Regions from separate parts of the Acidovorax sp. PRC11 genome, predicted to be linked through region 3. Evidence: riboswitches for the same ligand, from Rfam matches in the RefSeq annotation. Region 3 holds a riboswitch; each other region holds the start of a gene.
The links. Region 3 has a riboswitch for thiamine pyrophosphate ahead of Q9R47_RS12055 (FAD-dependent oxidoreductase). Riboswitches for the same ligand answer to the same signal wherever they lie in the genome.
Positions count from the first base shown of each region.

Region 1: another riboswitch for thiamine pyrophosphate. It lies ahead of Q9R47_RS20750 (long-chain fatty acid--CoA ligase); the one in region 3 lies ahead of Q9R47_RS12055 (FAD-dependent oxidoreductase).
Region 2: another riboswitch for thiamine pyrophosphate. It lies ahead of thiC (phosphomethylpyrimidine synthase ThiC); the one in region 3 lies ahead of Q9R47_RS12055 (FAD-dependent oxidoreductase).

Region 1 is NZ_JAUZUQ010000024.1:19,721-29,280, reverse strand. It holds gene mutS (DNA mismatch repair protein MutS) at 1-2,286, shown strand, start outside; TPP riboswitch at 2,388-2,479, shown strand; gene Q9R47_RS20750 (long-chain fatty acid--CoA ligase) at 2,551-3,633, shown strand; gene Q9R47_RS20745 (acyl-CoA reductase) at 3,630-5,120, shown strand; gene Q9R47_RS20740 (ATP-binding cassette domain-containing protein) at 5,146-5,952, shown strand; gene Q9R47_RS20735 (ABC transporter permease) at 5,949-6,737, shown strand; gene Q9R47_RS20730 (ABC transporter substrate-binding protein) at 6,769-7,788, shown strand; gene Q9R47_RS20725 (SDR family oxidoreductase) at 7,829-8,596, shown strand; gene Q9R47_RS20720 (DUF2254 domain-containing protein) at 8,771-9,560, shown strand, end outside.
Region 2 is NZ_JAUZUQ010000005.1:39,800-49,359, forward strand. It holds gene Q9R47_RS07190 (D-alanine--D-alanine ligase) at 1-588, shown strand, start outside; gene Q9R47_RS07195 (cell division protein FtsQ/DivIB) at 585-1,457, shown strand; gene ftsA (cell division protein FtsA) at 1,480-2,709, shown strand; gene ftsZ (cell division protein FtsZ) at 2,895-4,130, shown strand; gene lpxC (UDP-3-O-acyl-N-acetylglucosamine deacetylase) at 4,287-5,210, shown strand; gene Q9R47_RS07215 (hypothetical protein) at 5,221-5,397, shown strand; TPP riboswitch at 5,459-5,567, shown strand; gene thiC (phosphomethylpyrimidine synthase ThiC) at 5,739-7,580, shown strand; gene Q9R47_RS07225 (methyl-accepting chemotaxis protein) at 7,798-9,429, shown strand; gene Q9R47_RS07230 (RcnB family protein) at 9,529-9,560, shown strand, end outside.
Region 3 is NZ_JAUZUQ010000009.1:1,451-11,010, reverse strand. It holds gene Q9R47_RS12075 (class I SAM-dependent methyltransferase) at 1-66, opposite strand, end outside; gene Q9R47_RS12070 (BMA_0021/BMA_0022 family TOMM bacteriocin) at 80-877, opposite strand; gene Q9R47_RS12065 (TOMM system kinase/cyclase fusion protein) at 903-4,847, opposite strand; gene thiD (bifunctional hydroxymethylpyrimidine kinase/phosphomethylpyrimidine kinase) at 4,844-5,728, opposite strand; TPP riboswitch at 5,796-5,894, shown strand; gene Q9R47_RS12055 (FAD-dependent oxidoreductase) at 5,975-7,117, shown strand; gene thiS (sulfur carrier protein ThiS) at 7,114-7,311, shown strand; gene Q9R47_RS12045 (thiazole synthase) at 7,392-8,201, shown strand; gene Q9R47_RS12040 (thiamine phosphate synthase) at 8,194-9,162, shown strand; partial or broken gene Q9R47_RS12035 (hypothetical protein) at 9,197-9,560, opposite strand, start outside.

The DNA.
Region 1 (9,560 bases), on a different contig from region 3:
ACGCTCACCGACAGCGAGCTGCTGCCTGACAAGGCCGAGGCGATGCTGCTGGCCGTGCACCAGGCGCCCCGCGCGCGCTGCGGCCTGGCCTGGCTGAGCGTCACGCAGGGCGTGGTGCATCTGGCCGAATGCACGCACGACGAGGTCGGAACCTGGATCGCGCGCATCGGCCCGAGCGAGGTGCTCTACAGCGCCGGCGTGACCGAGCGTTTCGAGCAGCAATTGCAGGCGCTGCGCCAGGGCGGCGTGCTCTCCTGCCCCCTGAGCCTGCGGCCGGACTGGCAGTTCGACGGCGCCCTGGGCGCGCGCAAGCTGCTGGAGCATCTCGGCGCGGCCAGCCTCAACGCCTGGGACGCGCAGGACCTCGCCCACGCGCACGCCGCCGGCGCCGCCCTGCTCTCGTATGCCGAACACACGCAGGGCCGCGCGCTCACGCACATCCACGCGGTGCGCGTGCAGAAGAACGACGCGCTGATCGCCCTGCCCCCCGCCACGCGCCGCAACCTGGAACTCACGCGCACGCTGCGCGGCGAGGATGCGCCCACCCTCTTCTCGCTGCTGGACACCTGCATGACCGGCATGGGCAGCCGCCTGCTCAGGACCTGGCTGCTGGAGCCGCGCCGCGACCGCGCCGAAGCCCGCGCGCGGCTGGCGGCCACCGCGGAACTGCGTGGGGACGGCGGCGATGGCGGGCACGGCGGCACCGGCAGCTGGCAGGCCCTGCGCGGCGCGCTGCGCGGCGTGAGCGACGTGGAGCGCATCACCGCGCGCATCGCACTGCGGCAGGTGCGCCCGCGCGAACTGGTGGCCCTCTGCAAGACGCTCCACAAGGCCGAACAGATCGCCGCGGAGCACCGCTGGCACGATCCGCTGCTGGCCGGCATCGCCGGCGACCTGCATGCGCCGCCGGCCTGCGGTGCGCTGCTGGCCGGCGCGATCCTGGAGGAGCCTTCGGCCCTGGTGCGCGACGGCGGCGTGATCGCCGACGGCTTCGACGCCGAGCTCGACGAACTGCGCGGCATCCAGAACCACTGCGACGATTTCCTGCTGGCGCTGGAGACGCGCGAGAAGGCCCGCACGCTGATCCCCAACCTGCGCGTGCAGTTCAACAAGGTGCACGGCTTCTACATCGAGGTAACGAGCAGCTACCTCGACCGCATTCCCGACGACTACCGCCGCCGCCAGACGCTGAAGAACGCCGAGCGCTTCATCACGCCCGAACTGAAAGCCTTCGAGGACAAGGCCCTGTCGGCGCAGGAGCGCGCGCTGGCGCGCGAGAAGTGGCTGTACGAACAGGTGCTCGACCAGTTGCAGCCGCACGTGCCGGCGCTCATCCGCGCCGCGCAGGCCATCGCCACGCTCGATGCGCTCTGCGCGCTCGCCGAGCGCTCGCTCACGCTGGACTGGTGCGCGCCGCAGTTCGCGGCCGAGCCCTGCATCGAGATCGAGGGCGGCCGCCACCCGGTGGTGGAAGCGCGCCTGGCGGAAACCTCGGCCGGCGCCTTCATCCCCAACCACACGCGCCTGAACGCCAACACGCGCATGCAGATCATCACCGGCCCGAACATGGGCGGCAAATCCACCTACATGCGGCAGGTGGCGCTGATCGTGCTGCTGGCGAGCATGGGCAGCCACGTGCCCGCCGCGCGCTGCCGGCTGGGCCCGATCGATGCGATCCACACCCGCATCGGCGCGGCGGACGACCTCGCCAACGCCCAGTCCACCTTCATGATGGAGATGACCGAGGCCGCGCAGATCCTGCATGCCGCCACGCCGCATTCGCTGGTGCTGATGGACGAGATCGGCCGCGGCACCAGCACCTTCGACGGCCTGGCGCTGGCGAGCGGCATCGCCACGCACCTGCACGACCGCACGCGCGCCTTCACGCTGTTCGCCACGCACTATTTCGAGCTGACGGAACTGGCCGCGCGCCATGCGCACGCCGTGAACGTGCACGTGGGCGCCACCGAATCCGGTTCGGACATCGTGTTCCTGCACGAGATCCAGCCCGGCCCGGCCAGCCGCAGCTACGGCATCCACGTCGCGCGGCTCGCGGGCGTGCCCGCGCCGGTGCTGAACCACGCGCGGCATGCGCTCTCGGCGCTGGAGGAGCGGGCCAACGAAGGCGAGACGCAGGTGGACCTGTTCGCCCCGCCGCCGGAATCCGAGGCGCCGGGCACGAGCCCGGTGGAGGCCGCCCTGCAGGACATCCACCCCGACGCCCTGAGCCCGCGCGAGGCGCTGGACGCGCTCTACCAGCTCAAGCGGCTGGCGCAGCCGGGCTGAGCGTCGCCGCGGCGGTCCCGCGGTCCGTCCGCCACCGGCGTGCGGCCTGGCGGGCATCGCGCCCCGCCCCCTGCGGGGAAATCTCCCCCGGGTTAAGATCCGCCCGCGCTCCGGGGTGCACACCTGTGCTGAGATCCACACCCGCGAACTTGAACCGGGTCATTCCGGCGGAAGAAGAGCCACCGTCCCGATGCGGCCGCCAGCGGCCCGGCGCGGGCGCGGGACACCTTCGGAGCCCCCTGCCACAGGTCCTGAAGGAATCCCATGCCATCGTTCGCTCCGCTGGACGCGGAAGTGCTCTCATTCATCGCGCAGGACGGCTGCACCGATGCCCGGTTCGACGAACTCGCGCTGCGGCTGTTCGCCCACCAGTACGCCGCCAACGCCCCCTACCGCGCCTTCTGCCAGGGCCGGGGCGCCACGCCGCGCAGCGTGAAGGCCTGGAGCGACATCCCGGCCGTGCCCATCGACGCCTTCAAGGCCCAGGCACTGCGCTGCGAACCCGCCGCGACCGGCGAGCGCGTCTTCATGACCAGCGGCACCACGCGCGGCGACACGCGCGGCCGGCATTTCCACCCGCGGCTCGCGGTGTACGACCGGTCGATGGAGCGGAATTTCGCAGAACGCTTCATGCGCGGGCAGCAGCGCATGCCGATGGGCATCCTGTTCCCGGACGAGGACGCGATGCCGAATTCGTCGCTCGCCCACTACCTGGCCCTCGCGAAATCCACCTTCGGTGCGCCCGGCAGCCGGCATTTCGTGGGCCCGCAGGGCACCGACTGGAGCGGGCTGTGGCAGGTGCTGGAGGCCGCCGAGCGCACCGGCACGCCGTATGCGCTGCTGGGCGCGAGCTACAGCTTCGTGCACCTGATGGATGCGCTGCGCCCGCAGGGCCGCGCCTTCCGCCTGCCGCCGGGCAGCCGCCTGCTCGATACCGGCGGCTACAAGGGCCAATCGCGCGAACTGCCGCTGGAGGCGTTCTACGCCGAGCTGTCGCAGGCCCTGGGCGTGCCGCGCGAGCACTGCGTCAACATGTACGGCATGACCGAACTCAGCACGCAGTTCTACGACGACGGCAATGCCTCGGTGCCCTCGGTCAAATCGGGGCCGCACTGGATCCGCTCGCGGCTGGTGGACCCGGTCACGGGCCGCGACGTGCCGGCCGGCGAGCGCGGCATCCTCGTGCACTGCGATCTCGCCAACGTCAACTCCGTGACCACGATCCTCACGGAAGACGTGGGGCTGTGGGCCGACGGCGGCTTCCTGCTGCTCGGCCGCGCCGAGGGCGCGCAGGCCAAGGGCTGCTCGCTGGCGGTGGATGAATTCATGCGGGCCACCGCGGCATGACGGTTCCGCGGCCGCCAGGGCTTCCGCCGATCCGGGCCGGCTACCTGCCGGGCATCGGCCCGGACGAGGTCGCCTGGGAGGTGCTGCCGTTCGTGCAGGGCGGCGCCCGCGTGGAGGTGGCCGTGCCGGTGCTTACCGCGGCGCAGATGGAAGCGCTGGCCGACCGCGTGCAGCGGGCGGCCGCCCGGCACCTGAAGACGATGACCGTGGCGCAGATCATCGAAGTGATCGACCGCGCCATCGCCCGCCTGCTCGACCGCTCCGATCCGTTCCGCCGGCAGGCCGAGGCGCTCCTGCCCGTGGTGAGCGGCTACGACGCCGAGATGGTGCGCCTGGGGCTGACGGGCTTCTTCAAGACTTTCCGCGCGCCGCAGCTGCGGCGCTTCGTGGCGGAGGATTTCGCGAACCCGCTGGTGCTCGACGGCTTCCAGCCCGCCCCGAAGGGCGGCGCGGTGCGGGCCCTCGGGCCCGGCCTGCTGGTGCACAGCTGGGCCGGCAACGTGCCGGCGCTGCCGCTCTGGAGCCTGGTGTGCGGCCTGCTGGTCAAGGCCGGCAACATCGGCAAGGTGCCGAGCGCCGAGCCACTGTTCGCGGGCTGGTTCGCGCAGTTGCTCGCCGAAGTGCATCCGCCGCTCGCCGACTGCCTGGCCGTGGTGTGGTGGCGCGGCGCGGGCGCGGAAGACGCATCCGCCCTCTATGCCCGGGCCGACACGGTGCTCGCCTACGGCGGCAACGAATCCCTGGATGCGATCCGGCGGCGCCTGCCCGTGACCACTCGCTTCCTGCCGCACGGGCACAAACTGGGTTTCGGCCTGGTGGCCGCCGCGGCGCTCGATGCGCTCGAAGGCCCCGCGCTCGCGCGCCGGGCTGCCTGGGACGTGATGCGCTATGACCAGCAGGGCTGCTATTCGCCACATGTGTTCTACGTGCAGCGCGGCGGTGCCGTCGCGCCGCGCGACTTCGCCGGACGGCTGGCGGGCGAGCTCGCCCAGCTGCAGCGGCGCTTCCCGCGCCGGGCACTCGTGGTGGAGGACGCCGCCGCCCTCGCCCACTGGCGCCAGGGCGTGGAATGGCGCTCGCTCCCCGGCGCTTCCGGCGAGGCCGCCGAACAGCTCATCGGTACGCCGGACGATGCCTGGAGCGTGGCCTTCGCCGACGGGCCGCGGGCCCTCGCGCCCACGGCGCTGCAGCGCACGGTGCAGGTGGTGGCCGTCGATGCGCTGGAGGACGCGGTCGCCGCCGTCGCCGCGCAGAAGGATTACCTGCAGACCGCCGGTGTGGCCGCCCCGCCCGAAGCGCTCTACCGCCTGGCTGCGCTGTTGGGCGACGCGGGCGTGAGCCGCGTCTGCGCCATCGGCGCGATGAGCACGCCCGAGGCCGGCTGGCACCACGACGGGCGCTTCAACCTGCTCGACCTCGTGCGCATGGTGGAGATCGAACCCTCCGCCGAAGCCGCCGCAGAGCCCTTCGCACCCTATGCCGACTGAACCGCAGGCGCAGATGCAGGTGCCGATGCACTCGCCGGTGCACGCACGGGCGGATGCCGCGCCCTCCTCCCTCCCCTTCCTGGAGATCGAGGCGGCCTCGTTCGCCTACCCGGGCCGTCCGCCGGCCGTGGACGGCGTGCGCTGGCGCGTGGGCGCGGGGGAATTGCACTGCCTCGTCGGCCGCAGCGGCTGCGGCAAGACCACGCTGCTGCAGCTCGCCGCCGGGCTGCTGCGGCCGCAGTCGGGCGCGGTGCGCCTGCAGGGCGGGCCGGTCCCGGCACCGGGGCCGTGGCTCGGCTACATGTTCCAGGCGCCCACGCTGCTCGACTGGCGCAGCGTGATCGACAACGTGCTGCTGCCGGTGTCGCTGCAGCGCAGTCCGCAGCCGCGCGACGTGGAACGCGCGGGCGCCCTGCTGGAGCAACTGGGGCTGGCCGGGCACGCGCAGCGCCATCCGCGCCAGCTCTCGGGCGGGCAGCAGAGCCGGGTCGCGCTGGCGCGCGCGCTGGTGCTGGAGCCCGCACTGCTGCTGCTCGACGAACCCTTCGCCGCGCTGGACGCGATCACCCGCGCGGACCTGCAGGACGACCTGCTGCGCACCTGCCGCCGGCACGGCACCACCGTGCTCTTCGTCACGCACGACATCACCGAGGCCGTTTACCTGGGCGACCGCATCGCCGTGCTGCACGCCGGGCGCGTGGTGGCCGACATCGGGGTCGATCTGCCCGCGCCGCGCACCCAGGCGATGCGCCACGAGGCGCCGTTCAACCACCTGTGCGCACGCGTGCGGGCCGCCATGGACGGCGTGGACGGCACGGGAGCCGCCGCATGAAGGCCGCCTCCTCCCCTACGGCCGCCGCCCCCTGGCGGCACCGCGCCCTGGGCGCCGCACTTCTGCTGGCGCTGCTGGCCGCCTGGGAATGGACGGCGCGGCACGCGGGCCTCTCCGCCCTGGTGCTGCCCGCGCCCTCGGCCGTGGCGGCAGCGCTGTGGACGGGGCTGCGCTCCGGCTACTTCCTGCCCCACCTGGGCGCCACCCTGCAGGCGCTCGGCCTGGGCCTGGCCGGCGGCGGCGCGGCGGGCCTGCTGACTGGCGCCGCGCTGGCCGAATCGCCGCTGCTGGAGCGCGTGCTGCGGCCCTACGTGGTGGTAAGCCAGGTGGTGCCCAAGCTGGCGCTCGCGCCGCTCTTCGTGCTGTGGTTCGGCTTCGGCATCGCCTCCACGGCGCTCATCACCGGGCTGATCTGCTTCTTCCCACTGATGGAGAACACGCTCACCGGGCTGCGGCAGGCCGATCCGCAGCGGCTGCAGCTCTTCCGGATGCTGGGCGCCACGCGCTGGCAGACCCTGCTGCGGCTGAAGCTGCCGATCGCGCTGCCGGCCATCCTCGCGGGGCTGCGCATGGCCGTGGTGCTGGCGCTGGTCGGCGCCGTGGTGGGCGAGTTCATCGGCGCGAGCCGCGGCCTGGGCGCGGTGATCATCGCCTCGCAGGGAATGATGGACACCACCCTGATGTTCGCCGCGCTGGCGCTCATCGCCGCGATCGGGCTGCTGCTCTACCAGGCCACTTTGCTGTTCGAGCGGTGGCTGCTGCGCGCCCATGCGGGCACCGACTGACCTTCCTTCTCCGACCCCAGGAACAACGCACATGTCCACCTCCCGCCACCTCTCCCGCCGCGCCCTGCTCGCCGCTTCCGCCGGCCTCGCCGCCGCGCCGTGGGCCGGCATGGCGCTGGCCCAGCCCTCCACGCAGCCGCCGGTGCGCGGCAAGGTCACCGTGGCCGGCTGGAGCAAGCCGATCAGCGAGATCACCAACCTGCTGGCCGAGCCCGACAAGGGCTTCTTCCGCGCCCAGGGGCTGGAGCTCGCCTACCTGCCCGGTGCCGGCGGCGGCGACGCGCTGCGCAACACGCTCAGCGGCCAGGCCGACGTGGCCTTCACCGATCCGGGCTCATTCTTCATGGCGCTGGACAAGGGCGAGCGCCTCACCGCCATCTACGACATCTACCCGCAGAACGTGTTCAACGTGGTGTCGCTGCAGTCCTCCGGCATCCGCACGCCGGCCGACCTGAAGGGCAAGCGCATCGGCGTCTACAGCCTCTCCAGCGGCACGCGGCAGAACCTGCTGGTGCTGCTGCACCAGGCCGGGCTGAAGGAATCGGACGTGACCATCGTGGTCACCGGCCTGCTCAATTTCGCGCCGCTGCTGCAGGGGCAGGTGGATGCCACGGCCGCCACCGACACGGGTCTCGCCGTCGGCCGGCGCCGCGGCATCGGTGCGGTGAACGTCATGCAGGTGCGCGATTACCTCAACGTCTCCAGCGACCTGTACGTGGTCCGCCAGGAGGTGCTGCCGCAGAAGAAGGCGCTGCTGCAGGCCTTCCTGAAAGCCTACCGCGACAGCGCGGCCTGGATGATCGCCCAACCCGACGAGGCCGCGGCCCTCGCCGTAAAGCACGCGATCGACGGCACGCAGCCGGACGTGAACCTGGAGGTGATCCGCCTGCGCAACGCCGCCGCGCAGCCCTCGCTGCCGGGCCAGCCGCTGGGCGCGTTCAACCTCGAATCGCTGCAGCAGGCCGCCGATGCCTACCGCGCACTCGGCCTGGTGCAGCGCCCCATCCGCGTGGCCGACGTGGTCGACACCCGCCTGCTGCCGTCCGCCTGAGCGGAACGGCACGCAACGAAGCGAAGAACGAAGGATGACCATGCAGTTCAAGGGCCAGGTCGTGCTGGTGACGGGCGCGGGCCGGGGCATCGGCGCCGCGATCGCGCGGGCGTTCGCGCAGCAGGGCGCCACCGTGGCCGTCAACCACCTGTCGAACGACGCGGCGGCGGCCGAGACGGTCGCGGCCTGCCGGGCCGCGGGCGGCGACGCCTGGGCCGCGCGCGCCGACGTGGGCGATGCCGCGGCCGCGCAGGCGATGGTGGATGGCGTGCTGCGCGAGGCCGGCCGCATCGACGTGGTCGTGAACAACGCCTTTCGCCCCTACGCGTTCGACCCGCGCCGCCGCGCGCTGTTCGACCACCTGCAGTGGAGCGACTACCAGGCGCAGTTCGACGGCGCGGCCGGCAGCGCTTTCCACGTCTGCCGCGCGGTGCTGCCGCACCTGCGCCAGCGCGCGCGCGGCAGCATCGTGAACATCGCCACCAATCTGGTGGAGCACCCCGTCGTGCCCTACCACGACTACACCACCGCCAAGGCGGCGCTCATCGCCTTCAGCCGCAACCTCGCGGCCGAAGTCGGGCCGCAGGGCATCCGCGTGAACTGCGTGGCGCCCGGGCTCGTCTACCCCACGCAGGCCAGCCAGGCCACCCCCGAGGCGCTGCGCGAATCGATCACCGCCGCCACGCCGCTGCGGCGCATCGCCCGGCCCGAGGACGTGGCCGGCCCGGTGCTGTTCCTCGCCTCGGAATGGAGCGGCTTCATGACCGGGCAGGTGCTGTACGTGGACGGCGGGCTGGTGATGCGCTGAGCGCAGGGCGACGGGCCGGAGCGTGGGCAGGCGGCCCACCCGCTCCCGCGCGGGGACCAGGGCGCGGGCCGGGGCCGGTTATGGATGGTCCGGAAGACACTTGAAGGCGCCCGCCTACAGCGGAACGCGACCATGGGCAGCGCGCGCCGGCCAGCGCGTGGCGATAGTGGCCCCATGTCGGAAAAGCTGGTTTTCTTCCTGCAGCGGCTGGTGCGCAAGACCTGGCTGCGCTGCGCCCTCTTCGCCCTGCTGGCCTGCGCGGCCGTCATGCTCGCCACCTGGGCAGGCCCCTATATCCCGGACGGCACCGCGATCAACCTCGGCTCCGAAGCGCTGGACAGCCTGCTCAACATCCTGGCCTCCAGCATGCTCACGGTGTCGATCTTCTCGGCCAGCACCATGGTGTCCGCGTTCTCGGCCGTGGCCAACAGCGCCACGCCGCGCGCCTCGCAATTGCTCATCGAAGACTCCACCGTGCAGAACACGCTCGCGGTCTTCATCGGCGCCTTCATCTACGGCGTGATCTCCCTGGTCGGCCTGCATGCCCACGTGTACGGCGACGGCGGCCGGCTGGTGCTCTTCGGCTTCACGCTGCTCATCCTGCTCGGCGTGGTCGTGGTGCTGCTGCGCTGGATCGACTACCTCTCGGTGCTGGGCCGGCTCGGCGAGACCATCCGCCGGCTGGAGGAGGCCACCTGCAAGGCCATCGACCAGCGCATCGACAAACCCTACCTGGGCGGACGCCGCCAGCAATCCGGCGAACGCGGAAGCCATGAGGTGCGCAGCGACGCCACCGGCTTCGTACAGCACGTCGCCATGGACCAATTGCAGGCCCGTGCCCAGGCACTGGACGGCCAGATCCACCTGCACGTGCTGCCCGGCGCCTTCGTCGCCCCCGGCGCGGTGCTGGCCAGCAGCGACCGCCCCCTGGACGACGCGGCCCGCGACGCCATCCGCCAGGCCG
Region 2 (9,560 bases), on a different contig from region 3:
TTCAAGGAACTGGGCTCGCCGATGATCGTCAAGCCCTCGCGCGAGGGCTCCACCATGGGGCTCACCAAGGTCACCTCCCCGGGGCAGTGCGAGCAGGCCTACCTGCTGGCCTCGCGCTACGACCCCGAGGTGCTGTGCGAGGAATTCATCGAGGGCGAGGAAACCACCTGCCCCGTCCTCGGCCAGGGCGCGCAGGCGCGCGCGCTGCCGGTGATCCGCATCGTGGCGCCCGAGGGCAACTACGACTACCAGAACAAGTACTTCACCGACGTCACGCAGTACCACTGCCCGAGCGGACTGCCCGAGGACGAGGAGCGCGAGATCCAGCGCATGGTGCTGCAGGCCTTCCGCACGCTGCAGTGCCGCGGCTGGGCACGCGCCGACATCATGATCCGCGCGCGCGACCGCAAGCCCTTCCTGCTGGAGATCAACACCTCGCCCGGCATGACCGGCCACTCGCTGGTGCCGATGTCGGCGCGCGCCACGGGCATGAGCTACGAGGAGCTGTGCGTGCGCATCCTCGCGAGCGCGTCGCTCGATGCCGAGCAGGGCCGCCAGCCCGCGGCGGGACGGACGGGAACGCCATGACCACGACGACCTCGCTGCCCGCACCGCTGGACGTGAAGCTCATGAACTGGACCGCCGCGGTCCTGTTCGTGGGCTGCGCCGCGGCCGTGCTGGTGGCGGCGGGGTCCTGGGCGCGGCACCATCCGATGTTCGCGATCGGGCGCATCGTGGTGCAGGGCGAGCTGGTGCACAACAACGCGGTCACGCTGCGCGCCAACGTCGGGCCGCACCTCGTGGGCAATTTCTTCACCATGGACCTGGCCGCGGTGCGCGAAGCCTTCGAGCAGGTGCCGTGGGTGCGGCGCGCCATGGTACGCCGCGAGTTCCCCAACAGCCTGCGGGTCGAGCTGCAGGAGCACGACGCCTTCGCCTACTGGGGACCCGAGGAGGGATCGACGCTGCTGAGCACCCGGGGCGAGGTGTTCGAGGCCAGCCCGGACGACGTGGACGAGGACGAACTGCCGCGGCTGCAGGGCCCCCAGGGCCAGTCGGCGGCGGTGATGCAGATGTACCAGCGGCTCGCGCCGATCGTCGAGCCGCTGGGTGCGCGCCTCGCGACGCTGGAGCTCTCCCCGCGCGGCAGCTGGCGCGGCTCGCTCACCAGCGGCGCGTCGCTCGAACTGGGCGGCGGCTCGCCGGACGACGTCGAGATGCGGACCCGGCGCTTCGTGCGCACGCTGGCGCGCGTGACGGCCCAGTACGGCCGCCGGGCCGACGCGCTGGAATCCGCGGACCTGCGTCATCCGGACGGCTACGCCATGCGTTTGCGCGGCGTGACCACCGTCGAGGGCGACGTGCCGCGGGCGGCGCCGCGCGCAGCCGCGCGGCGTCCGGCGGGCGGGAGCAGCAGCAACAACGGCGCGCGGCGCGAGCCTCCGAGGAATCGCTGACACAAGTCAGGACACACAAGATATGGCACGAGAATACAAAGACGTGGTGGTGGGGCTGGACATCGGGACGGCCAAGGTGATGGCCGTGGTGGCCGAGGTGCTCCCGGGCGGAGACCTGAAGCTGGCCGGCCTGGGCGTGGCGCCGAGCAACGGCCTCAAGCGCGGCGTGGTGGTCAACATCGACGCCACGGTGCAGAGCATCCAGCAGGCGCTGAAGGAGGCCGAGCTGATGGCCGACTGCAAGATCCAGCGCGTCTACACCGGCATCACGGGCAGCCACATCCGCGGCCTCAATTCGAGCGGCATGGTGGCCGTCAAGGACAAGGAGGTCACCCCCGCCGACGTGGCGCGCGTGGTCGAGACGGCCAAGGCCATCAACATCTCGTCCGACCAGCGGCTGCTGCTGGTGGAGCCGCAGGAATTCGTGATCGACGGGCAGGACGTGCGCGAGCCCATCGGCATGAGCGGCATCCGCCTGGAGGCCAAGATCCACATCGTGACCGGCGCGCAGAGCGCGGCCGAGAACATCATCAAGTGCGTGCGCCGCTGCGGCCTGGAGGTCGAGCAGCTCATGCTGAACCCGCTCGCCTCCAGCCAGGCGGTGCTGACCGACGACGAGCGCGAACTCGGCGTGGCCGTGGTGGACGTGGGCGCCGGCACGACCGACGTGGCGATCTTCACGGGCGGCGCCATCCGGCACACCGCCGTGATCCCGATCGCGGGCGACCTGATCACCAGCGACATCGCCATGGCGCTGCGCACGCCCACCAAGGACGCCGAGGACATCAAGGTCGAGAGCGGCTACGCCAAGCAGCTGCTGGCCGACCCGGAAGCGCAGGTGGAAGTGCCGGGCCTGGGCGACCGCAGCCCCCGCATGTTGTCCAAGCAGGCGCTGGCCGGCGTGATCGAGCCGCGCGTGGAGGAGATCTTCTCGCTCGTGCAGCAGGTGATCCGCGAATCGGGCTACGAGGAAGTGCTGTCGTCGGGCATCGTGCTCACGGGCGGCAGCGCGATCATGCCGGGCATGGTGGAGCTGGGCGAGGACATCTTCCTCAAGCCCGTGCGCCGCGGCATTCCGAAGTATTCCAGCGCGTTGTCCGACATGGTGGCCCAGCCGCGTGCTGCTACCGTCATGGGTTTGCTCGAGGAGGCGCGGCAGGCACGCCTGCGCGGCTTCAAAGTGGCGCAGAAGAGCGGCTCGGTGAAAACGGCCTTCGGTCGGTTCAAGGACTTCATCGTCGGGAACTTCTGACATGTACGTCCCTCTGCACCGGCTCGCCCGTGGAAGTCCTTCCGGCCGCTACCGCCACCGATGGCCCAGTACCGGTCCCCCGGGCGCGTGTTTCTGCAGCGCCCCACCGTTTTTTTTGACAACCTCATCGGCCACAGCGGCCGACCGTACATCGCACGTAAAGACCAGGATCTAGGAGCACCAGCATGACCATCGAAATGATCGAAGCCGAAGAGTTCAACCAGGGCACGCAGATCAAGGTGATCGGCGTCGGCGGCGGCGGCGGCAATGCCGTCGAGCACATGATCGCGCGCCAGGTGCAGGGCGTGGAGTTCGTCTGCGCCAACACCGACGCGCAGGCGCTCACCCGCAGCAGCGCGCACCGCGTGATCCAGCTGGGCCACAGCGGCCTGGGCGCCGGCAGCAAGCCCGAGAAGGCGCGCGAGGCCGCCGAGGCCGCGCAGGAGGACATCCGCCAGGCCATCCAGGGCGCGCACATGCTCTTCATCACCGCCGGCATGGGCGGCGGCACCGGCACCGGCGCCGCACCCGTGATCGCGCGCGTGGCCAAGGAGATGGGCATCCTGACCGTGGGCGTGGTCACCAAGCCCTTCGAGTGGGAAGGCGGCCGCCGCATGCAGAACGCCGACAATGGCCTCTCCGAACTGGAAGCCAACGTCGACTCCCTGATCGTGGTGCTCAACGAGAAGCTGCTGGAAGTGCTGGGCGACGACATCACCCAGGACGAGGCCTTCGCGCACGCCAACGACGTGCTGAAGAACGCCGTGGGCGGCATCGCCGAGATCATCAACGAGTACGGCCACGTGAACGTCGACTTCGAAGACGTGCGCACCGTGATGGGCGAGCCCGGCAAGGCCATGATGGGCACCGCCGTCGCGAGCGGCCCCGACCGTGCCCGCATCGCCGCCGAGCAGGCCGTGGCCTGCCCGCTGCTGGAAGGCATCGACCTGTCGGGCGCCAAGGGCGTGCTGGTGCTGGTCACGGCCGCCAAGGGCAGCCTCAAGCTGTCCGAATCGCGCCTGGCGATGAGCACCATCAACGCCTACGCGTCGCCCGATGCGCACGTCATCTACGGCGCGGCCTACGACGACAGCCTGGGCGACGACATCCGCGTGACCGTGGTGGCCACCGGCCTGTCGCGCGCCAACGCGCGTCGCCAGCCGATCTCGGTGGTGCAGGGCGGCCTGCGCACCGGCACCGACAACCTCGCCTACCAGGTGCCGATCTCGGGCGCGACCGTGGGCGTGGCCAGCGGCCTCGTGGGCGGCGGCGCGGCTTCGCAGACCGACTACGGCAACATGGCGGTGCCCAGCGTCTGGCGCACCAACCGCACGCAGGCCGCGGCCCGCGTGGACGCGCTGTCCTCGGGCGGCATGGACGATCTCGAAATCCCCGCGTTCCTCCGCAAGCAGGCCGACTGATCGGCCCCCCTGGGGCTTGTCCTCGGGTCGCCGCTGGCCGCTCCGCTCCTTTCCGGGAGCCGGGCGGCCTTTTTGTTTCCGTTGGTGACCTCTGCGCTATGGAAGCCATAGCCATGGATGCGCACAGGGATGGGAGCCGCCACCTAAAATCGGCGGATGCTCCAGCAACGCACGATCAAGACCCTCACCCGCGCCGTGGGCGTGGGCCTGCACAGTGGACAGCGGGTCGAGCTCACGTTGCGTCCGGCCGCGCCGGACACGGGCATCGTGTTCCGCCGCATCGATCTGCCCGAGCCCGTGGACATTCCGATCCGCGCCGAGTCCGTGGTGGATACGCGCATGGCCTCCACGATCGGCGTGGGCGGTGCCAAGGTGCACACCGTCGAGCACCTCATGTCTGCATGCGCAGGCCTGGGGCTCGACAATCTGTACATCGACATCACGGCCGAGGAAGTGCCGATCCTCGACGGCTCCTCCGCGTCGTTCGTGTTCCTGCTGCAGAGCGCCGGCGTGGTGCTGCAGAACGCGCCCAAGAAATTCATCCGCGTCACGCGCCCCGTCGAGGTGCGCGAGGGCCAGGGGCAGCAGCTCAAGTGGGCGCGCCTCGAGCCCTACCACGGCTACAAGCTGCGGTTCGAGATCGACTTCGCGCACCCGGCGGTGGATTCCACCGGCCAGAGCGTGGAGTTCGACCTGGGCGCGGGCAACTACACGCGCGACATCGCCCGTGCCCGCACCTTCGGTTTCACGAAGGATGTGGAAATGATGCGCGCGAGCGGGCTGGCGCTGGGCGGCGGGCTCGACAACGCGATCGTCATGGACGACTACAAGGTGCTGAACGCCGACGGCCTGCGCTACGACGACGAGTTCGTGAAGCACAAGATCCTCGACGCCATCGGCGATCTCTACATCGTCGGCCGGCCGCTGCTCGCGGCCTACAGCGCCTTCCGGTCGGGCCATGCGATGAACAACCTGCTGCTGCGCGAACTGCTGGCCCATGAAGACGCATGGGAGATCGCGACCTTCGAGAGCGAGCGGCAGGCGCCCAAGGGCTTCGCCATGCCCGTCCAGGCCTGGTGAGGCGGCGGCGATGCTGCTGTTCCGCGGGCTGTTCTTCTTCCTGCTGCTCCTGGCGGTGGTGTGCTTCGTGTTCTACATGGGCACCGGGCAGCCGCGCTACAAGCGCTACGGCATCGTGATCGTGAAGTGGACCGTGCTCTCGGCCTTCGCCTTCTTCGCGGTGCTGGCGCTCGAGCGCTTCCTCTGACGTTCCTTGCCCGGTGCCGCTGCGGCGCGGCGTGACACGGCCGGGCATCGCTCCTATACTCGCGCCTGCTCCGGGGTGCACGTATGGCGTGCTGAGATGGCGGACCTGACCGCCGGAACCGCGAACTTGATCTGGTTAGTACCAGCGTAAGAAGAGCTGCAGCCGGGATTCCCGCGCCTGCAGGCGAAGGCCCCAGCCGGCGTTCGCCTGGCCGCCACGCGCCATCGCCCCGTCCCCGGGGCCGAGGGCCGCGCAGCGGGCGCCTCCGCAAGGGGGCCGGGGGCGGCCACACCTGGTCTCATGCGGAGCACATTTCCATCCAACCGAGGAGATTGCCCGCCATGAATGCCCCCGACAAGTTCGCCCAGCTGCTCTCGCTGACCCGCGAACCCTTTCCCGCCTCCACCAAGAACTACATCACGGGCAGCCGCCCGGACCTGCGCGTGCCGGTGCGAGACATCGCGCTCACCAACGGCGAGCAGGTCAGCGTGTATGACACCTCCGGCCCCTACACCGACCCGGCCGCGGTGATCGACGTGCGCCGGGGCCTCGCCAGCGTGCGCGGCGGCTGGATCGAGGGCCGCGGCGATACCGAGCGCTACCAGGGGCGCCCGCAGCAGGCGCTGGACGACGGCAGCAAGTCCGAAGACGCCGCCCGCCTTGCCGTGCTGCGCGCCGAGGCCGCCGCCCTGCAGCGCGCGCCCCTGCGCGCCAGGAGCGGCGCCAATGTGACGCAAATGCACTACGCCAGGAAGGGCATCGTCACGCCCGAGATGGAGTACGTGGCCCTGCGCGAGAACGGCCGCCGCGAATGGATGGCGCAGTACCAGCAGGACGCGGCACGCGAGCAGCGCCTGGCGGGCAACCCGCTGGGCGCCAGCATCCCGAAGATCATCACGCCCGAGTTCGTGCGGGACGAAGTGGCGCGCGGCCGCGCCATCATCCCGGCCAACATCAACCACCCCGAGGTCGAGCCGATGGCCATCGGGCGCAACTTCAAGGTCAAGATCAACGCCAACATCGGCAACTCGGCCGTCACCTCCAGCATCGAGGAAGAGGTCGAGAAGCTGGTCTGGGCGATCCGCTGGGGCGCGGACAACGTGATGGACCTCTCCACGGGCAAGAACATCCACACCACGCGCGACTGGATCGTGCGCAACAGCCCCGTGCCCATCGGCACCGTGCCGATCTACCAGGCGCTGGAGAAGGTGGGCGGCATCGCCGAGGACCTGACCTGGGCGATCTTCCGCGACACGCTGATCGAGCAGGCCGAGCAGGGCGTGGACTACTTCACCATCCATGCCGGCGTGCGCCTGGCCTTCATCCACCTGACGGCCGGGCGGCGCACGGGCATCGTCTCGCGCGGCGGCTCCATCATGGCCAAGTGGTGCATGGCGCACCACAAGGAGAGCTTCCTCCACGAGCATTTCGAGGACATCTGCGACATCATGAAGGCGTACGACGTGTCCTTCAGCCTGGGCGACGGCTTGCGGCCCGGCTGCGCGAGCGACGCCAACGACGAGGCCCAGTTCGCCGAGCTGCGCACGCTGGGCGAGCTCACGCAGGTCGCCTGGAAGCACGACGTGCAGACCATGATCGAAGGCCCCGGCCACGTGCCCCTGCACATGATCCAGGCCAACATGACCGAGCAGCTCAGGACCTGCCACGAGGCGCCGTTCTACACCCTGGGGCCGCTGACCATCGACATCGCCCCGGGCTACGACCACATCGCGTCGGCCATCGGCGCGGCCATGATCGGCTGGATGGGCACGGCCATGCTCTGCTACGTGACGCCCAAGGAGCACCTGGGCCTGCCCGACCGCGACGACGTGAAGCAGGGGATCATCGCGTACAAGATCGCCGCGCATGCGGCCGACGTGGCCAAGGGCCATCCGGGCGCCCGCGCCCGCGACGACGCGCTCAGCCAGGCGCGCTTCGACTTCCGCTGGCAGGACCAGTTCAACCTGGGGCTCGACCCGGAAACGGCGCAGGAATACCACGACGAGACGCTGCCCAAGGACTCGGCGAAGGTGGCGCACTTCTGCTCCATGTGCGGGCCGAAATTCTGCTCGATGAAGATCACGCAGGAAGTGCGCGACTTCGCCGCCCGGGGCCTGCAGGAGAAATCCGAGGAATTCCGCAGCGGCGGCGGGGAACTCTACGTGCCGATCCAGCCCGCCTGACGGCAGCGGGCCTGCGGCGTGGGCCGTGCTCCACCAACGCGACAGTGGTTACGCCCGTGTTGCGCGATGATCAACCCGGCAGGAAAAGCCACCCCGTGGTTTCCCTGCCGGCTGCCTGGGTGCGCCGCCCTATAGTGGCGCCCCGGCGGCCCACGAGGCTGCTTCGGGATGGGCGCAGTTATTGCATGTGCCCGTGTAACTGTTTGTAGAGGACACCATGAATACCCTGGGACGCCTGTCGATACGCGCGCGCCTGTATTTCGGCACGATCTTTTCCCTGGTACTGCTCGTCATCATCGGGGGCCTGGGGTATCTGGCCCTCGACCGCACGCGCGACACGCTGCAGGAACTTTTCTCGCAGCGCGTGCAGACGCTCACGGACATGGCCGACCTGCGCACGACGCTCGGCACGCTGCGCCGCACCGAGAAGGACATCATCCTCAACTTCAACAACTCGGTGGAGGTCTCGGCCCAGCGCGAGGCGTGGACGAAAACGCTCGCCGCGCTGCGCAAGAGTCTGGCCGACGTGCGGCAGGTGCAGGCGGGCGATGCGGATTTCGTGGCCGCCATCGACAAGGCCCTCGGCGAGATCCAGCAGTATGAAGCCGGCATTTCTCCGATCTTCGAGCAGATCGAGCGGGCGCAGCTCGACGGTGCCGGCGGCGCGGCCTATGCCGAGCGGCTCAAGGGCCACATGGAGACGACCGACCAGCTGCTCGCGAGCCTCGCCAAGAGCGCGCGCGAGAAGATGGACGAGGCCCGCGGAGGCATGGATGCGCGCACGGCCACCATGTCCGCGGTGATCGGCCTGGGGCTGGTGCTGGCCCTGGCGGTGCTGATCCCGCTCACGTTCTTCAGCGTGCGCTCCATCACGCGGTCGCTGGCCCAGGCCCGCGCGCTCGCCGAACGCATCGCCGGCGGCGACCTCTCGCACGAGGTGCGCCCCGCTCAGATGGACGAGGTCGGCCAGCTCGTCGTGGCCATGGGCCGCATGCAGGACGCGCTGCGCGGCCTGGTGCGGCAGGTGCAGGAGGCGTCCGGCAACATCTCGACGGCGAGCACCGAGATCGCCACCGGCAACCACGACCTGAGCCAGCGCACCGAGCAGACCGCCGCCAACCTGGAGGAGACCGCGTCCTCGATGGAGATGCTCACCGGCACCGTGCAGCAGAGCACCCAGTCGGCGCAGCAGGCGAGCGATTTCGCCTCCACCGCGGCCGAGGTGGCCGCGCGGGGCGGCAGCGTGGTTTCGCAGGTCGTGGCCACGATGGGCCAGATCACCGAAAGCTCGCGCCGCATCGCCGACATCACGGGCGTGATCGATTCCATCGCCTTCCAGACCAACATCCTGGCGCTGAACGCGGCCGTGGAAGCCGCCCGCGCGGGCGAGCAGGGACGGGGCTTCGCGGTGGTGGCGGCCGAGGTGCGCACGCTGGCCCAGCGCTCGGCGGCGGCGGCCAAGGAAATCAAGGAGCTGATCGGCTCGTCGGTGGAGCGCGTGGAGAGCGGCTCGCGCCTCGTGGGCCAGGCCGGCGCGACGATGACCGAGATCGTGGACAGCGTGCGCCGCGTCTCGGAGATGATCTCGGAGATCACCGCCTCGTCGGCCGAGCAGAGCGACAACATCGGCCAGATCAGCCAGTCCGTGAGCCAGCTCGACCAGATGACGCAGCAGAACGCTGCGCTGGTGGAGCAGTCCACCGCGGCGTCGGAGTCGCTGCGCGAGCAGGCCGTCCAGCTGCTCGGCGCCGTGCGCCGTTTCCAGCTCGACGAGGGCGGCAGGGCCGTCTCCGGCGCCGTGGACATGCTGCCCGCCTCCCGGAACGCGGCGGCGCTGCTGCCGCGGTAGGCATGGCCCCCAGGGCGGCCCGCGGCGGCCGCCCACGCGTTGTTACGACCGCACGGCCGTGCCGGTGATACCCTGCGGCTTTTGCGACAGAGCATCGCCATGACCACCTCTTCCGACCTTCCTTTCGCGGC
Region 3 (9,560 bases):
ACTGCCGCGCAGCGCCTGCCATGCGGCATCGGTGCGCGCAGGCGCGGGAAGCTCCGGCTCAGGCACTGCGGCGGGCGCTTCAGCAGGTGAACGGGTAGGCGCTGCCGGTGTTGTTGTAGGAGGTCAGGGAGATCGGCCAGAAATCCTTCGCCTCGGGCGCGTTCGGATAGTTCAGCACGATGCGGTTCTTGATCCGCTGGCCGTCCGCGGCGTACTGGTTCCAGGCGCCCTTGTCCGCATCCCAGGTCAGCGCCGGGTCGGTCTTGAAGCGGATGGAGAAGTTGAAGGGGTTGTTGTAGCCCAGCCACTGGCTCAGCAGGGGGGCCGCATCGGCGCACGCGGGGTTCAGCAGTTCGTCGCGGAACACCTGCGACTTCCACGCCAGGGCGATGGCGCGCAGCACCACGCCGCCGAAGGCCAGCAGGGAGCCCGGGTCACCGCCGGGAATGCCCAGGCCCGTGGGCAGCGCGCCGCCCACCATGTGCGGCTGCGGTGCGTCCTCGGCGGGCACGTCGGCGGTCGCACCCATCAGCGTGGGGAACAGCTGGTAGTAGCTGGCCAGCGCTTCGGCCGCGTGGTCGGCGGGGGCCTGGGGGAAGACGATCTCGAAGCCGTCGTCGAGGCCGATCCAGCCGGCGGTCAGCTCGGGCTTCCACAGCGTGAGGTCTTTCGGGTCGTCGCTGCGCTCCAGTGCCACGTCCAGCCAGGGCCAGATGGTCTGCAGGCCGAAATCCTTGGCGAGCAGCGGCTGGATGTCCTTCTGCGCGAGCAGGTGGTCGCGGTACTCCGGCTCGTACCAGGACTTGGCGATGGCGCGCAGGTAGGCCAGGCGGAATCCCAGCAGCGGGTCGCAAGGTTGTTGGTGAGTGGAACTCATCGGATGTCCTCCCTCTTTCAATCGGTCAACACACAAATGCCCCGAGTTCGGGGCGCATACCCAGCAGGGCCTGCAGCCGCGACGCGTCGCCTACGGTGCAGGATGCAGGATCCACATGGCGCAGGCGTGACAGTGCCTGCGCTTCCACACGGTGCTTGCCGCCCGCGCGCGCGACTTCCGCGGCCTGGCGGAAACAGGCCGGGGCGTCATGGGCGGTGCGCGCGTCGTGCAGCAGGTACTCGGCCTTCTGCAACCACAGCTCGGCAGTGTATATGCCCTCCGAGAGCTCGTGTGTGAGTTCCAGGCAGTGCGACACGCGGTCGACGGCGTCGGACCAGCGGCCCTGGCGTGCCAGGATCTCGGCGCAGAAGGCGCGGTAGTAGGTCTGGCAGTACTTGCAGCCGATGCTCCAGAGCGCCTCGATGGTGGCGTCGGCGCTGGCCAGCTCCCCCGCCACCCAGCCGCGGATCACTTCCGCGTAGCCGCGGAACGCCGGCAGGCCGTAGCGTCCGGACAGCTCGATCAGCTCTTCGACGACCTGGCCGGCGCGGGGGGCGTCCTGCCGCCCCAGGTAGCCCAGCGCCTGGTAGAGCAGCGTGATGCCGATCGAGGGAATGTGCGCCAATGCGCGGGCGCGCTCCACCGCGCGTTCGGCATCCTCGCGCGCCAACGCATCGTGGCCGGCGCCCCAGCGCACCAGGGCCCGCGCCGCCAGCGCCCAGGCGACGGTGTCGAACCCGAACTGCGCCGGGTGGTGCCTGGAGAAGTCGCCATGCCGCTCGTCGACGGCCTCCGACAGGTACTGCTCCGCCGCATCGAAGCGGCCTTCGGAATAATGGGCCAGCCCGATCCAGGTGCAGGCGGCCACCAGGATGCCGGCATCGCCCCGCTGGCGCGCGAGTTCTTCCAGCTGCAGTGCCAGCCGCATCACTTCCGCGCGGTGGCTGGCCACGTGGTGGTAGGTGAGCACGAGCCAGAGGTGCTGCACGCGCAGCTCCACGGAGATGTCGCGCTCCACCAGGCCCTGCGAGAGCTCGATGCGCTGCTCCACCTGCGGATGCGCCCAGCCGTGCTTGTTCATCAGCGCCTGCATGACGTAGCCGTTGAGCGCCAGCCGGGGCTCCCAGCGGGCGGGCTCGTCCAGCCGGTCGATCCAGTCCTCGACCGTGCGGGCATAGGTGATGGTCTCGTCGTTCAGCGAGCGGTGCTGCGTCATGCGCAGCTGGGCCAGGCCGGCGGGCACCGCGTTCGCGTAATCGCGGGCCAGCGCATAGTGGTGCGCGAGCAGGCCGGGCTCCTCGTCGCGCACCCGGGCACGGCGGCGCAGGATGACTTCCGCGGCCACGCCGTGCATCAGCGCGCGCTGGGTCGCCAGCATGCTGTCGTAGGCGGCGTCGCGGATCAGCGCATGGCGGAACAGGTAATGGCCCGCGGCATCCGCCGGCATGAGCAGCCCGACGTCCACCAGCGACCGCAGTCCGGCAGGCACGTCCTGCAGGCCGCAGTCGGGCAGCCAGTCGCCGTCGAAGCGCCGGCCCCAGATGGACGCCCAGCGCAGCACCTCGCGCGCCGGGCCGAGCTGCATGAAGCGGCTCTCCAGCGAATCGCGCAGCGTGATCGGAATGCCCTTCAGGTCGGCGTCCTCCTGGAAGTCCCACTGGCCGTCGCGCTCTTCCAGGCAGGTCTCCAGCAGGGTGCGGGTCAGCTCCTGGATGAACAGGGCGACGCCGTCCGTGCGCGCGACGACGTGGTCCACGACGGCCTGCGACACCTGCCGCGGCGCCAGCACCTGCCGCACCATGGCGGCTGCCTGGCGCGCGCCGAGCCGGCCGAGTTCCAGCGACACGAGCGTGCCCTGCATGCGCAGCGGCGGCTCCCATTCGGGGCGGGCGGTGAGCAGCAGCATGCAGCGCTCGCCGGCGAGTGCCGCCGCCAGTTCGGCGAGCCATTCCAGCGTGGCCGAATCGGCCCAGTGCAGGTCTTCGACGAACAGCAGCACGGGAGCCTCGCGGGACTGGTGGCGCAGCCAGCCGAGCGAGGCCTCCATCAGCAGTGCCTTCTGCAGCGCGGGCGCGATGTCCACCACCTGGTGCATGCCCACCTGCAGCGACAGCCAGACGCAGAAGATCGGCAGCACGCGGTCCACGTCGCAGCCGGCGTCGCCGAGCATGCGCGCAAGGCGCTCCACGACCACGGCATCCGCCTCGTCCGGGCCGCCGCACTGGGCGCGGATGAGCGCCAGCATGGGCGCCAGGGCGCTGTTCTCCTGCTCGGGCCAGCAGGCGGCGCGCAGCACCCGCCCGCCGCGGCCCTGCACGTGCGCCAGGAAGGTTTCGCTCAGGCACGACTTGCCGACCCCGGCCTCGCCGCGCACCAGCACCGCGCCGCCCTCGCCGAGCAACGCCGCGCGCCAGCGGCGGCGCAGAAGCAGCAGCTCGCGCCACCGGCCCACCGCTTCGCGGGGCAGCGCCGGCACCGCGCTGGCGCCGTCCTGCGCCATGGCGAAGCACGGCAGCTCGGCCGGGGCGCCGGGCAGGCGCACGCCACCCTGCGGGATGAACTGGGCATGGTGCCGCAGCCGCTGGCGCGCGGCCTCGCTGACCACCACCTGCCCGTCGGCCGCAGCCTCTTCCATCGCCATCGCGATGCTGAGCGCGCGGCAGGGAACCACGGCACCGCTTTCGATCAGCACCGAGCCCGTGTGCAGGCCGATGCGCACCTCCCAGCGCACGTCGCCGACCGGCTGCGCGGCGGATCGCACCAGTTCCTGCGCGATCTGCACGGCGAGGCGCGCATCGGCCTCGGCGTGGGCGGAATAGCCCAGCGTCACCAGGAAGTGCGTGCCCAGAGTGCCGCCGAGCGTCCCGCCGCGCTGCACGGCCACGTCGATGAGGCGGCGCAGCACGTTGCGTTGCGCCATCTCCTGCTGCTCGGCCGCCTCTTCGTCGCCGCCGTCCGGCGGGGGCGCGAAGACCACGCCGCAGTAGAGGAGCGTGAGCTGCCGCTTTTCCTCATGGGGCGTGCCGAACGCCGCCACCGTGGGAGCGATGCCGCCGGCGCCGGCACCGGGCCGGGTGCGCAGCACGCCGACCAGATCGTCCAGGCGCACGGCCGAGGACCGCTCCCAAAGCTGCCGCGCGGAGGTGGCCCGGTCCTCGCGCCGCTTGCGCAGGGCGCTGCGCAGCACCTCGGCCAGGGGGTGGCCCTGGATCGCGTGCGGCAGGCTGAACTCCTGCGGCGACAGCTGGCGCTGGTAGATCTCGGCCGTGGACTCGCCCGTCACCACCCGCCCGGTGAGGCATTCCAGGAAGATGAGCCCCCAGGCGTACAGATCGGCCTGCGGCGTGGCGACCTCGCCGCGCAGCTGCTCGGGCGCGCTGTAGGCCGGGGTGCCGACGTATTCACCTTCGCGCGTGAGCTGCGTCGCGTGCGCGTCGCCGAAGCCCGGCAGCAGCGTGCTGATGCCGAAATCGAGCACCTTGGCGTGCGACGTCAGGCCCGAGGCGCTGATCATGATGTTCTCGGGCTTCAGGTCGCGGTGCGCGACGCCCGCGTCGTGCGCGCAGGCGACCGCGTCCAGCACCTGCAGCATCAGGCGGCCGGCCTCGCCCGCGGACAGCGCCCCCTGCTGCTGCAGCAACTGCCGCAGGGTCATGCCCGGCACGAACTCGAAGACCGCGAAGACGAACGGGCCGCAGACGCCTTCGTCGAGCAGTTGCACGACGTGCGGATGGTGCAGCCGCGCGCAGGCCCCGATCTCGCGGCGGAAGCGCTTGAACAGCCGCTCGTCCTCGTCGATGCGGACGAATTTCAGCACCACCTTCTGGCCGGTGGGCTGTTGCAGCGCGGAGAAGACGATGCCGTAGGAGCCGGTGCCGATCACCTCCTGCAGCGCATAGCGCTGCACGAGCGCGGCGTCGGCGGTGAACGCCTGCTGGATCTGGCCGGGATCGGGAGGTCGGAAGCTCATGCCCATGCGTGCTCCGCAATGCGCTGCACCACGGGTGCGTGGCCATGGTCCAGCGGACCGGAGCCGCGGCCGGTGCGCACGCCGGCGCCGGCCTGGATCGCGGCCTGCACGTAGGCGTGCGCGGCCGAGACGGCCTCCGGCAATGCCAGCCCGATCGCCAGGTGGGCCGCGATCGCGGACGACAGGGTGCAGCCCGTGCCGTGGCCGTTGCGGGTGTCCACGCGCGCGGCGCGCAGGCGCAGCGGCGGCTCGCCGCCCTGCCGCGCGAGCAAATCCACCAGCGCGTCGCCGGGCAGGTGGCCGCCCTTGATCAGCACCGCGTTCGCGCCCAGGCCAAGCAGGTCCTGCGCAGCGGCCTCCATGGCGGCCTCGTCGGCGATGCCGCGGCCCAGCAGCATGCCGGCCTCGTCGAGGTTGGGCGTCACCACGGCCGCCAGGGGGAAGAGCTCCTCCACCAGCACGGCCACGGTGTCCGGCGCGATGAGGCGGTCGCCGCTGGTGGCCACCATGACGGGGTCGAGCACGACGTGCGGCAGCGCGTGGCGGCGGATCGCGTCGGCGACCACTTCGGCGATATCGGGCGCATGGAGCATGCCGATCTTGACGGCGTCCACGCCGATGTCCTCGACCACCGCGTCGATCTGGTCGCGCAGCATGGCGGGGGGGATGCCGTGGATGGAGCGCACGCCCTGGGTGTTCTGGGCGGTGATGGCGGTGATGGCGGTCATGCCGAAGCAGCCGAGCGCCGCGAAGGTCTTCAGGTCGGCCTGGATGCCGGCTCCCCCGCCGCTGTCGGACCCTGCAATCGATAGCACACGCACGTAGCGGGGGCCGTCCGCGGGGCCCGCCGGCGCCCGAGGATCAAGAGGCTTGGAATTCATGGCAAAAATTATGGCGCATGCGCGGCATCAAAAACCTCGCTATCAACCCTGTGCTGTAATCCCGTCACGGACGAAACAGGGGTGCCGCGCCGTCCGGCGTGGCTGAGAAAAACCCTCGGCACCCGATCCAGGTCATGCTGGCGTGGGGAGTTTCGACGGTGGACCGCCGCCTGTTCTCCTCCGCTGCCGATCCGCCGCGCCCCTCCCGGGCCGGCGCCTCCGATGAGAACGCACGCCACCTGCCCCATGTCCGCTCTGCTCTCCCCCCATTCCTCGATCACTGTCCTCGGCGCCGGCCTCGTGGGCCGGCTGCTGGCTGCCGAGCTGGCACGCCAGGGCCACGCGGTGGAGGTGCACGAGGCCCAGGGGCCCGACGCCCAGGGCGCCGCGGCGCGCATCGCCGCCGCCATGCTCGCGCCCCTGGCGGAATCGGCCATCACCGAGCCCGGCGTGGTACGCATGGGCCACCATGCGCTCACGCGCTGGCCGCAATTGCTGGCCGGGCTCGACTGGCCCGTCTTCTTCCAGCAGGAAGGCACCCTCATCCTCTGGCACCGGCAGGACGCCGCCGAGGCCGTCCGGCTGCGTGGCGTGCTCGAGCGCACGGCCCGCACGGTCCCGGAACTGCCGGCCCTGCAGGCGCTCGACGCGCAAGGGGTCGGTGAGGCGGAGCCGGCGGTGGGCGGGCGCTTCCACCAGGGGCTCTACCTGCCGGGCGAAGGCCAGCTCGACAACCGCCAGCTGCTGGCCGCCCTGGAGCAGGCGATGCGGGCGCGCGGCGTGCGCGTGCACTGGAACAGCCCGCGCGCTCCGGAAGACTTCACGCCCGGCGCGCCGGGCCAGCCCGACTGGGTGCTGGACTGCCGCGGCCTGGGCGCGCGCGCGCAGTGGCAGCAGTTGCGCGGCGTGCGCGGCGAAGTCGTGCGGCTGCACGCGCCCGGCGTCACCCTGCGCCGGCCCACGCGGCTGGTGCACCCGCGCTACCCGATCTACATCGCGCCCAAGCAGGACCACGTGTTCGTGATCGGGGCGACCGAGATCGAATCCGACGACCTCTCGCCCGCCAGCGTGCGCTCCACCCTGGAGCTGCTGAGCGCCGCCTACGCCGTGCATCCGGGCTTCGCGGAGGCGCGCATCCTGGAGATCGCCACGCAGTGCCGACCCACCCTGCCCGACAACCTGCCCGCCGTCCGGCAGCTGGCGCCGCGCGTGCTGCAGGTCAACGGCCTGTACCGCCACGGCTTCATGATCTCGCCGGCCATCCTCGACGTGGTGATGGAATTGCTGAACGAGGGACAATCGCGCCTCGCCCCCCGCTTCGACCTGGCGCTGGAGCTGGGCGCAATGCCTTCCCGGCCCGAGACCGAACCCGCCGCCATCCATCCATGAACGTCGTCATCAACCAGAACGCCACCGAACTGCCGGAGGGCGCCACCGTGGCCCACGCCGTCGCGGCCATCGCGGCGCGCCCTCCCTTCGCCGTCGCCGTGAACACCGTGTTCGTGCCCCAGGCCCGCCATGCGCAGCATGCGCTGCAGCCCGGCGACCGCGTCGAGATCATCGCGCCCGTGACGGGCGGCTGAACGCACCCGCGCCGCTCCCGCAACCACCGTCCCTCACCGTGCCGCCGGCTCCGTCCGGCCCCCTGCCCTTTTTGCCTGCCATGTCCACCTCCGCATCCGATGACGCCCTGGTCCTCTACGGCCAGCGCTTCGAGAGCCGGCTCCTGCTCGGAACCGCGCGCTACCCCTCGCCCGCCATCCTGGAGGCCGCCGTGCGGCGCGCACGCCCCGCAATGGTGACCGCCTCGCTGCGCCGCCAGGGCAGCGACCCCGCGGAGTCCGGCAGCGGCTTCTGGGAACTGCTGCGCCGGCTCGGCGTGCCGGTGCTGCCCAACACGGCCGGCTGCCACAGCATCCTGGAAGCGGTGACCACCGCCCAGATGGCGCGCGAGGTGTTCGGCACGCCGTGGATCAAGCTGGAACTGATCGGCGACGACTACACGCTGCAGCCCGACACCCTCAACCTCGTGGAGGCTGCCTCGCAGCTGGTGCGCGACGGCTTCCACGTCCTGCCGTACTGCACGGAAGACCTGGTGCTGTGCCAGCGCCTGGTGGACATCGGCTGCCAGGCCGTCATGCCCTGGGCCGCGCCCATCGGCACCGGCCGCGGCCCCGTGAACCCGTATGCGCTGCGCACGCTGCGCGAACGGCTGGACGTGCCGCTGCTGGTGGACGCCGGCCTGGGCCTGCCCTCGCATGCCTGCCAGGTGATGGAATGGGGTTACGACGGCGTGCTGCTGAACACGGCCGTGGCGCTCGCCCAGGACCCGGTGGCCATGGCCGGCGCGTTCGCCGACGCGGTGCAGGCCGGCCGCGCGGCACGCCATGCCGGCGCCATGTCCGCGCAGGACGCGGCCCAGCCGAGCACGCCGGTGCTCGGCACCCCTTTCTGGCACCACGACCATGGCTGAAGCACCGATCCAGGCGATGGCCGATGCCATCACGCAGGCGCATGCCGCCGCGTTCGCCGACTTCCCGCCGCAACCCGCACCGGCGCCCGCGCAGGGCGGCAGCGTGTACCGCGCGGCGCTGCAGGCCTGCAGCGCGCTGGGTTTCATCGCCGTGGACGCGGACTGCCTCGCGCGCGCCTGGCAGGGCCGCACGGACCGCACCGGCGCGTTCGACCCCGTGCAGTGGCCGGACGCCCCGGAGGATTTCGGCCTGCAGGCGCGGTCCCACGCGCAGCCCTTCCCGCCCTGCCCCACGGATCTGGGCCTCTATGCGGTGCTGCCGGACGCGGACTGGGTCGGGCGCATGGCCCGCGCCGGCGTGCCGACGGTGCAATTGCGCTTCAAGTCGGGCGACGCGGCGGCCATTCGGCGCGAAGTGGCGGCGGCGGCCCGCGCCGTGCGCGGCACCGGCGCGCTGCTGTTCATCAACGACCACTGGCAGGAGGCGCTCGATGCGGGCGCCTACGGCGTCCACCTGGGTCAGGAAGACCTCGACGCGCTGGCGCCCGGCGCGCTGCAGGCGCTGCGCGGCGCGGGCGTGCGCCTGGGCGTGAGCACGCACGGCTACGCCGAGATGGTGCGCGCCGACGCGGCCTCGCCCAGCTATGTGGCGATGGGCGCGGTCTTTCCCACGACGCTGAAGAAAATGGCCACCGTGCCGCAGGGACTGGCCCGGCTGACCGGCTACGCGCGCCTGATGCGCGGCTATCCGCAGGTCGCCATCGGCGGGATCGGCGCGGAGCAGTTCAGCGCGGTGCTGGCGACCGGCGTCGGCTCGATCGCGGTGGTGCGCGCGCTGGTGAACGCCCCCGATCCGGAGGCGGCTGCGCGCGACCTGATGCAGCGCATGGCCCTGCGGCCGGCGCAGCCCGGTGCGCCCATGGCCGCTGCGGCCACCGCGGGCGGCAGCGCCGGCCGCTGACCCGGCGAACCGCCCGTCGCCCCGCGCCGGAGCCTCACTGGGGATCGATCGGGCGCTTGCGCTGCAGTTGGTCGAGTTCCAGCCGCAGCTCCATCCGGTCGTTGTCCATCCCGAAACCCACGGGCTGCCCGGGCGCAGGCGGCTCCGTGACCGGCAGGGGCGGCAGGTCGCTGAGCGTCAGGTGGGGCGGGTCCGACAGGTCGAGATCGAGCATCGCATCCGGGTCGGAGTGCAGATCCAGGTGCAGCGGCACGGTGGACATCGAAGCGGTGGCGGGCCGGGATGCCTCGGGCGCGGCCGGGGGCGAAGGCGGCAGCGGCGCCGGCAGCGATTCCCAGGTCAGGCCCCCGGACAGCGTGTCGAACGAGCGCAGCTCCTCTTCCAGCGAGGGTTCGTGG